Regions from separate parts of the Acuticoccus sp. MNP-M23 genome, predicted to be linked through region 3. Evidence: predicted binding sites of a transcription regulator. Region 3 holds the regulator's gene; each other region holds the start of a gene.
What was found. Region 3 encodes PhoB, which activates phosphate uptake and scavenging genes when phosphate is short. Its sites were predicted from a motif close to TGTCATNNANCTGTCAT; they were not measured.
Positions count from the first base shown of each region.

Region 1 (3,276 bases), on a different replicon from region 3:
TCCGCGTCAGAACTTCGGAACCAGGGCGTGGACTGTCGCCAGTCGCCTGGGTCGGAGACCCAGGGGGGTGCAAAAGTCTGAGGCGTCGCGCCCGGGGACCGGCGGGGAGGCATTTTCGTGGAGTGCACGGAAATTGAAGGGAAAAAGCCACTTGGCTGGGTGATGCTGTGCAGGGTCTAAGCCCATCGCCAAGGTCTGCGGCCCATGCCCTGGCTCGAGTGTGGCGTCGGTTCTCAGCGGCCGTGCCTGGTCGGCGCGGGTGGTGGCGGCCTGAACGCCTCGAGAGTTCTCGGGGCGTGCGGCGCGGAGGTCGCCCACCGAGGCCCCCTTTGCCACCATAACCATCAGGGAGACGTTTCAAGGCCCTTAGAAGGGCGATTGGTATCGCATGGTGCGGGGGGGGGGCGGAATTCACGCGGGCGTGCCATCCACGGCCTTCCTAGGGCCATTAAACGCCATACTGCGGTTTTTGCAGCTGCCGGCGGGCGGTGACCTCCGGTCGACTCGTCAAAGCAGCTCGGCTTCGTCCTGCAACCATCGCTGCGCGTGTTCCTGATCGATGACCGCTCCCCATGTCCCTCAGGCGGTGATCGCCAGTTAGCAGGCTGCGAGGCCAAGGTAGCAGTGCGTTAGGATCATAGTCCTGTTGAAGCGGCGCCGGCGCCACGAGTTTGGTCAGCGCTGAAACTGCGCGGTTATTGTTGAGAAATCTCATATATTACTATTTATAGTACTAGTTTTATTATAAAATACCAAATTTAACTCGGATTATATCGGATAATAATGAAAGGCGCGGGGATAAAGCTTATGCGGCAGGACATTTCTCTTCGAGAGCGGAGCTATCACGGCCCTATTTTCCGGAGCGGCAGGCGAAGTTGATAGTCCGGCAAGGATGCAGCGCCTGGGGATGACGGCACAGCCACCGACGGCGGCGCGTTGATCGACGACGGACTGCACTGCGCGGCCGCGATGAGACCGCTCGGACGCGGAGCGGCTGGCAGGGGCGCGCGCTCCCGGCGACGATCATTGCCGAAGCCGGGCACCTCCATCTCCTCGACACCTTCGTCAGCGTCGATGAGCACCGCGTTGGGTTGTTACCGGACCACGCGACGTGCGGCGAGATCGCCAGGCATCTCATCGCTGCTGGCGGTATCGGAGTCCTCGAAATCCGGCGAAGTTTTCACGATGGGCGTGCGCCCGAATCACCTTTGTTCGAACCGCAATCCAGCACCCGTTGGTTCATATGGTCATTTTGGGCGATCATATGAACATTTCCTGCGAGCGTCAGAGTCGGGGCAACACACGCGCATGACTGCATGCAAAACTTCCTTAGCCAGTTAATTCAATCATTTCGATGTCATTGCGGTCACTTGAAAATGTCATTCGGTTGAAACATTGACGCCCTAGTGGCCGTTCGGACGAACAGTCTGGGCTTTCATATCAATGATGCTGACCCCGGTGTCGCGCGGCGACCCACCATGATCGCGCAGGCTTCGAACCCCACGGCGGTTCGACCCGCCGTTGTGTACCGCGTCGCCGCGAGCGGAGTGTCGCTCGTGCCGGTCATCTTCGCCGGTCTCCAGACGCGTTCATAGCCCCGTCCTCACTGTCCTCCGCCCATCGAGAGCGCCTGTCATGTCCGAACTCACCATCATCGCCCATCGCGGCACCAACCCCTATCCCGATGCATCCGCCGATGCGTATCGCCATGCGATCGACTGGGGCGCCGATGCCGTCGAAACCGACGCGCAGGTGACGGCGGACGGGATCGTCGTGCTGGCGCATGACACCGGCAACATCCCGAACATGACCTATGCGGATCTGCTCGCGGCAGATCCGGACCTCATCACCCTCAGCGAGCTGATCGGGATCATCGAAGAGAAATCGGCCGAGACGGGCCGTGTGATCGGGCTCAGCCTCGAGATGAAGAACCCCGCCACCTACACGGCCGCGGGGATCGACATCGCGCAGGCAACGCTCGACGTCCTCGTCGCCAACGGCTTTACCGACGAGCGGGTGATGCTGAACTGCGGCGACGCGGCGACGCTGCAATATCTGAACGATACGCTGATGCCCGAGGCCGGTGTCGATATCTTCCTCGAGCAGACCTACAACGGAACGGACGCGGAAGACCTCGCCCAGATCGCGACCTTCGCGGACGGGATCTCCGCCAGGATCAGCGGCCTCGATGCGGACAAGGTCGCCGAGGCCCAGAGCCTCGGCCTCAACGTCAATGCCTGGACGCACGACGGTCCGGGCGACGAGCTTCAGTCCCTGATCGAGATGGGCGTCGACGGCGTCTACACCAACAACACCCGCATCGCCCGTGCCTATGCCGAAGGGGACGTCGGTGTCAGCGTCGTTTACGGCGACGAGACGGCAGAGAGCGTCAGCGGGACCGACGGCGACAACATGATCTACGCCATGGAGGGCAACGACGTCGTGCTCGCCGGCGCCGGTGACGACGTCGTCTACGGCGACGCTGGCGACGATACGCTGTCGGGCGGCTCTGGCGAGGACCGGCTCTTCGGCGGGGCCGGCGACGACGCCCTGTTCGGCGGCGAAGGCAGTGACATGCTGGCCGGCGGCCAGGGCAACGACGTCCTCAATACCGGTGGCTCGGACAACACGGTCGTCTACGCTGCGGGCGACGGTATCGACGTTCTGAACGGCACGTCGACCGACACGCTGGTCCTCACCGACATCGCCTCGTCGGACGTCTCCGTGACGAACATCGGACCGAGCCTCGCGCTGGAATTTGCTGGCGGTGGCGCCGTGTTCATTGGCTCCGGCACCATCGGCAGCGTCGTGCTGGATGGCGGCGCCACGGTCTGGTCGGCGAGCGACCTTTCCGACATGGCGGACGGCCGTGTCTCCGACGCGGTTCTGGAGGTGGCGACGACCGCCGCGACCGGCCTTGCCGCAGCCACCGCGGCGGCATCAGCCGAACCGACGCCCAATCTCGTCCAGAACGGCAGCTTCGAATACACCGACAGCGCATCCGCCTACCGTGACTGGGGTCGCTCGGCGCTCAACGGCGAGATTCCGGGATGGGTGAACCTCAACTCGGGCCGGATCGAGCAGCACCAGGACACCAGCGCGCTCGGCCTTACGGCCAATGATGGCGCATTCTACGTCGATCTCGACGGCAACAGGAACAACGTCGCCCTTGCCCAGACCATCGAGGGCATGGAGACCGGCGCCACCTACGCGCTGGCCTTCGACCTCAGCGACGGCGACACGTCGGACGACGAAGCCATCACCGTCACGTTCGGC
Region 1 covers NZ_CP133483.1:15,277-18,552, forward strand. Annotated here, with positions in the region: gene RDV64_RS23345 (glycerophosphodiester phosphodiesterase family protein) at 1,636-3,276, shown strand, end outside.
Region 1: a site for PhoB is predicted at 1,378-1,394, ahead of RDV64_RS23345 (glycerophosphodiester phosphodiesterase family protein). Genes of this name have one in related genera too.

Region 2 (3,276 bases), 2.2 Mb from region 3:
CTCGAAGCCCGGTCCGCGCGAGCCGGCGCGGTGATAGATCGTGCCGTGGCCATCGGGATCATGCGCATAGGCAGCGCCCGGCGACACGTTGTTGAACACCACCACGCCGCCGCAACCGGCCAGCCGCTCGGCCATTGTCGGCATGGTGAGGGTGGCACCGGTGAGGCGGCGCTTGGTCTCGAAGAACTCTGGCTTGCCGACGTCGAACAAGGCGAGGCGCCCGTTGTCCCGAAGCGCGACCGTGTTGCCGCGCAGACCGTTGCGGCCCGGCTGGCAGCCGGTTGCAAAAGCTGCCGAAACCACCCGCGTGGCGGACGGGAACACCGAGCGGTGGGCGGCAAAGCGCGAGGCCTTGTCCGCAAAGCGCACGAGGTTGGGCGTCGTCTCTGGCGAAATGAGGTCGCGCCGCAGACCGTCCAGAATGAGCGCAATCGCACGGGCCATCAGACGACCCCGTTCAGGGCAAAGTCGAAGATGTCGTAGTTGCGCAGGTTGGCGGTTTTCTGCTGGTACGCAGCATTCAGCGGCCGGGAGAGGATGAACGGCACGCGCCGCTCCGCCAGCCCGCCGTGCGAGCGCAGCCGCGTTCCCGCCAGCGCCGAAAGGTCGTGGTCGGCGGCGTGGGCACCCAGGGCGTAACCGGGCGCGGCAATGGCCACCGCTGCCCCCTCGCGCTCCGGCGGCATCTCGAATTCCGCCGCCGCCTCGGCGCCGGGCAGCACCCGGCCCACGCCGGCAATCGCGCCGACCGCAGCCAGCACTGCTGCAGGGTCCACCGCAGCGTCGGTCACGTGGATGCGAACGAACCCGCCGAGCGCGCCGTGGTGGCGCACGAACGGATCGGTGATCGGGCAGATCACCCGCGTTCGTCCTGGGCCGAATGTGGCGTCCAGCGCGTCGGCCACATAGGCCACGCGGGCCCTACCATCGCCATGCGCCATGTCGTTCATGCCATGGTCGGCGACAATGCCGACCGTGGCGCCCGCGGCAATCAGCGCACCAACGCGCTGGTCCACCGCGGCCATGAAGGCGTTGGCGCCACCCGACCCCGGCGCGTGGGAATGCTGCACCAGATCGGACAGCGAGAGATAGGCGACGTCCACCCTGCCCGCCTCGATCAGCCGGACACCGGCATCCAGCACGAACAGCGACAGGTCGGGGTCGTACTGCGAGGGCGCTGCGCGGCCGACGAGCCCGGTCACATCCTCGATACCGTTTTGCGCCAGCGTCGCGTCGTCCGCGCGCTCGGCCGAAAAGGCGATCCCATCAAGGTCATTCGCGAGTGCCTTGAGGAGCTTGTCCTTGGCGGTGATGGCGGCCACCCGCGCGCCGGCCCCTGCCAGCGCGGCGAGGATGGTGCCGGCGCGCATGCCCTCGGCGTCCACCATCATGGTTTCGCGCCCCGTGGCTTCATCGAAATAATAATTGCCCGAGATGCCGTGAACGCTGGGCGGCGCCCCGCAGACGATCGACAGATTGTTGGGGTTGGTGAAGGTGGGCATCGCCGCGTCAGCGATGGCGGCAAAGCCCTCGTCCATCATCTGCGCAAGGTGCGGGACGATGGCGGCCGCGCGGGCGGCCTCGACATAGGCCGGATCGCAACCGTCGTAGCAGATCACCGCCGTGGTGCGGGTCGGCAGCGCGTAGCGGCGCCCGTTGACGGTGACAGCGCGCGAACGTTGCGCATCGCCGGTCTCTCTCAGCGCCATGCGGACTCCTGTTATCAAACCGTTACGTGCATGACGTATAGATATGCCCGTCAAGCAGAGGAAACGTCATCTCGTTGCCAAGCGGCGTACTTCGATAGCTTCAAAGCTACAAACGAAATAAATTCCGCCAATGTGAGCTGAATTCACATGACAAAACGACGACTTCCGCCGATAAAATCATTAATTGCACTTGATGCTATTGTTCGCACTGGCAGTGTATCTGCTGCAGCGGAGCAATTGTCGGTCACACATGGCGCCGTCAGCAAGCAACTGGCGCAGCTGGAGACATGGCTGGGGATGAATCTGTTCTGCGAGCGGCGCCGCGGCATGATTGTGAACGAAGCGGGCGCGCGGCTGGCCGCGTCCGTGGAAAGCGCCCTGAACGGGATCGAGTCCGCGCTTGCAGACGTGTCCGCTTCAAAAGGTCAGGCGGCGCTGACCGTGGTGGCCCCGGCCACCTTTGCCATGCGCTGGCTGATGCCGCGCCTGCCGGCGTTTGCGCAGGAGCACCCCGGCATCGGGGTTCAAGTTCGCCCCACCCACACCACCGAGGATTGGGACGCGCTCGGCTACGATCTTGTCGTGCGCCGCGCGGAGCCGCTGCCCGAGCGGCTCGGCCCCCGGCCCTTCTACACCGAAAGCCTTGGCCTTCTGGTGCCTGCCGCTCTTGCCGGCAGCGCCGCAGACCCCGCATCTCTTGCCTTCGTCGACGCGGCAACCCGGACTGGCGATCTCTCCCGCTGGTGCACCCATGCGCTCAAAGGCACGCCAAAGCGTCCACCAAAGGTGTATCCGCACTTTTACATTGCGCTGGAGGCAGCGCTTTCGGGGATCGGCGCGATTGTTGCCCCGGTGGACCTTCTTGCCGCACAAATCCTGTCCGGCGCGCTGGTGGAGCCTTGGCCGTCAATGCGCATTGCCGGCGCGCGCCAAACCATCGGCGTCAATCCGGACGGGCAGAACCCGCAGGCTGCCGAAACGCTTGCCCGCTGGATGCAGCGCGAGTGGCAGAACACCCCCGCCCCCATATCCCGCCAACGCACAGCCGCACTATCCTGAGGAGCGCCCTGGCTGGCGCCGTTGCCTGCGCCAACGCGAACCACTGCGCCGAGGGCCGCAAGGTTGAAACCGGCCCCGGCAACTGTCGCTCAAGCAGGGCGGATTCCTCCGCAGGGCGCGCATTCAGGCGTAAGCGCCATCCCTCACTTTGGCGGCCGAGTCCGGTTTATCAGCCTTGGTGTAGATATTGCGCCAGGTCGGGTGCCGCACGAACGCGTCCGACAGGCCGAGCGTCGTCTCCGGGCCGCCGAGCACGAGATAACCCTCGGGCGGCAGGAGCTTTGCCATGCGGTTGAGCACATCTGCTTTCGTCGGCCGATCAAAATAGATGAGCACGTTGCGGCAGAAGATGATGTCGAAATTGCCCATCGAGTCGAACGGTTCGAGCAGGTTGCGGGCCCGGAAGCTGACACGCGCACGAACCTTGGGCGAAACCACATAGTGGCCGCTCTCGGTCTTGGTGAAGTGGCGCTGCAGCACGTCGGCCGGCATGCCCCGGCCCACTTCG
Region 2 covers NZ_CP133480.1:3,753,480-3,756,755, reverse strand. Annotated here, with positions in the region: gene RDV64_RS17390 (alkaline phosphatase family protein) at 1-444, opposite strand, end outside; gene phnA (phosphonoacetate hydrolase) at 444-1,709, opposite strand; gene RDV64_RS17380 (LysR substrate-binding domain-containing protein) at 1,857-2,768, shown strand; gene RDV64_RS17375 (protein-glutamate O-methyltransferase CheR) at 2,892-3,276, opposite strand, start outside.
Region 2: a site for PhoB is predicted at 1,719-1,735, ahead of phnA (phosphonoacetate hydrolase). Genes of this name have one in related genera too.

Region 3 (3,276 bases):
AGAACTACACGATCGTCATTGTGACGCACTCGATGGCACAAGCCGAGCGCGTGAGCCAGAAGACGTGCTATTTCCACCTCGGCTATCTCGTCGAGGAAGGACCAACTGAAGAGATCTTCAATGATCCTCAAGAGGAGCGCACACGCCAGTATATAACTGGTGTGTTTGGGTAGGAATGCAGCCGTGGCACGTCATTGCGTGGTGTCCGGCGGACGGAGTCATGACGTGGGTATTGTTGTAAGAGACCAGTTTACCGAGATGCAGCGACTGGCAGGAGAAATCGCCGAGATGGGCGGGCTGGCCGAGCAGCTGGTGATGGAGAGCGTGACCGCGCTGACGCGGCTCGACACGCACCTCGCACGCCGGGTGATCGCGGCCGACCGCAAGCTCGACGCCATGCAGCGCAGCGTGGAGAACCACACGGTGGAGATGATCGTGGCGCACCGGCCCGAGGGCAAGGCGCTGCGCGAGCTGGTGGCGGGCCTGCGCATCTCGTCCGACCTCGAACGGGTCGGCGATCTGGCAAAGAACAACGCGAAGCGGTTGCTGGCCATCGAGAACAGCGCGCATCCGCCCCGCGTGGCGCTCGGCATCGAGCACATGTCGGAAATTGCGCTGGAGCAGCTGAAAACGGTGCTCGACGCGTTCACCAGCCAGGACGTGCCGGCTGCGCTGGACGTGCGCCTGCGCGACGACGAGGTGGACGCGATCCACACCTCCATCTTCCGCGAGCTGCTGACGTACATGATGGAGAATCCGCGGAACATCACGTTCTGCACGCATCTCCTGTTCTGCGCAAAGAACATCGAGCGCATCGGCGATCACGCGACAAATATTGCCGAGGCCATCCACTACGTCGTGACCGGCGAGCAGCCCGCGGAAGCTCGCGAAAAGTCCGACGCGTCGTCTTACCTGTCTGCGGATTTCACAGGCAACGTCGGCTTGCGCTGACGGTGACCGGGGCCGCTGACACTTTGTCAAAGGTTAGTTCATGCATGGACCCGACGCGGTTGAACCGTGTGGCAGCGATGCGCATGCGGTGCGGTCCAGGGGCGCGATAATGCCCCGCATCATGATTGTCGAAGACGAGGAGCCGCTAGTGCTTCTCCTGCGCTACAACCTCGAAGCGGAAGGCTATGCGGTCGATTCGTGCAGTCGCGGCGACGAGGCCGAGATGCGCCTTCTGGAACAGCCGCCCGATCTTCTGGTGCTCGACTGGATGCTGCCGGGCCTGTCCGGGATCGAGCTGTGCCGCCGGATCCGGTCCCGCCCGCAGACCGAGCATCTGCCCATCGTGATGCTGACGGCGCGCGGCGAGGAGACCGAGCGGGTGCGCGGCCTTGCCACCGGCGCCGACGACTACGTGACCAAGCCCTTCTCGACGCCCGAGCTGATGGCCCGCATCCGCGGCCTTCTGCGCCGCTCCAAGCCCGAAAAGGTTTCGGCGATGCTGCGCGCTGGCAGCCTGGAGCTGGATCGCACGATGCACCGCGTGCAGCGGGGCGGCCGCGAGGTGAAGCTGGGGCCGACCGAATTCCGCCTGCTTGAATTTCTGATGCAGTCACCCGGCCGCGTGTTCAGCCGCGAGCAGCTTCTGGACGGCGTGTGGGGGCGGGACGTTTACGTGGACGAACGCACGGTGGACGTGCACATCGGCCGCCTGCGCAAGCAGCTCAAGCGCGGCAAGGAGGCGGACCCGATCCGCACAGTGCGCGGCGCCGGCTACGCCTTCGACGACAGGTTCGGCGCCGACTGAGAGCGGCGCTTTTCAGGCTCGGCGCCGGCAATCGCCGCCGCCGCCTCATTGGTTGCCGCGTCAGCGCCCGGTGGGCTTGCGCGGCTTGTTGGTGCGGCCGGGGAATGCCACGTCGGCGTGGGCGGTGCAGTAGGTGTCGCCAGGTTCGGACCGCGCACCGCAGAAGCTGAAATTGTCGCCGGACGGATCGCCGATGGGCCAGCGGCATGTGCTGGCGCTGAGGTCCGTCAGCGTGATTCCGCCGCGCAAGGGCACCACCTCGGCAACATGCTGAGGTACGGGGGCCGGCTCGAAAACCTCCCGCTCGACCACCTTCACCGCAGCAGCGCCGGCCGCCATCACGCGCGGTTGTGCAGCGGGCTTTGGCGTTCGGACCGCAGCGGCTGCGGCGGCGGGCGAGACGGTGGCGGGCGCCGGTGCGGCGCGACGGGCTGCGGGGCGCGCCGTCTTCACGCGGCCCGACAGACCCAGCCGGTGGATCTTGCCGATCACCGCATTGCGCGTGACACCGCCCATCGTCCCGGCGATCTGGGACGCGGAGTGCCCCTCTGCCCAGAGCTTGCGCAGTTGTTCGATCCGCTCGTCGGTCCAGCTCATCGCAGTCCCCTTGCTGTCCACAAACAGCCCACAGGGAATCCAAAGGCGGCGCGCCGAAAACGGCACGGGAATCCACCGTGTTGGCTGAAGGCTGTGGAGCGCGTCATTTGCGCTCCTGTTCCTCATGAATCGTAAAGGAATTGACGAATCAGCGTCTAGAGTCAGCGAGTCGCGATGGACTCAAGAGTTGCTTTTTCCCCAACCATCGGGAAGAAGACGCGTTCGTCTTCGGGCGAGATACCCCAACTCTGTGGAGAAGCGCGTCAAGCGCGACACAATTATGACCGAACCCGCGTTGTTCGCCACCTACAACCGTATTCCCGTCTCGTTTGATTCGGGTGAGGGCGTCTGGCTGCACGGGTCCGACGGGCGACGATACCTCGACATGGGCGCCGGCATCGCCGTGTCCGCCCTTGGCCACCAGCATCCGCACCTTGTTGCGGAGATGCAGAAGGCCGTCGCCGGCGTGTGGCACACGTCCAACCTCTTTGAAATTCCGGAGCAGGCCCGCCTTGGCGAGCGCTTGGTGGCGGAGACGTTTGCCGAGCGCGTGTTCTTCTGCAACTCGGGCGCCGAGGCCAACGAGGCCGCGATCAAGACCGCGCGGCGCTACCAGTTCATCAACGGCCACCCGGAGCGCACCCGCATCATCACCATGGCGGGCGCCTTCCACGGGCGGACGCTCGGCACCATCGCGGCCGGCGGCTCGCCCAAATATCTGGAAGGCTTCGGCGAACCGCTCGCCGGGTTCGACCAGGCGCCGTATGATGACATTGAAGCGGTCAAGGCACTGATCGGGCCCGAAACGGCGGCGATCATGGTCGAGCCGATCCAGGGCGAGGGCGGCATCCGCCCGGTCTCGCGCGAAGTGCTGGCCGAGATGCGGGCGCTGTGCGACGAGCACGGCCTTCTCCTGGTGTTTG
Region 3 covers NZ_CP133480.1:1,553,057-1,556,332, reverse strand. Annotated here, with positions in the region: gene pstB (phosphate ABC transporter ATP-binding protein PstB) at 1-173, shown strand, start outside; gene phoU (phosphate signaling complex protein PhoU) at 259-951, shown strand; gene phoB (phosphate regulon transcriptional regulator PhoB) at 1,061-1,756, shown strand; gene RDV64_RS07375 (GcrA family cell cycle regulator) at 1,817-2,353, opposite strand; gene RDV64_RS07370 (aspartate aminotransferase family protein) at 2,634-3,276, shown strand, end outside.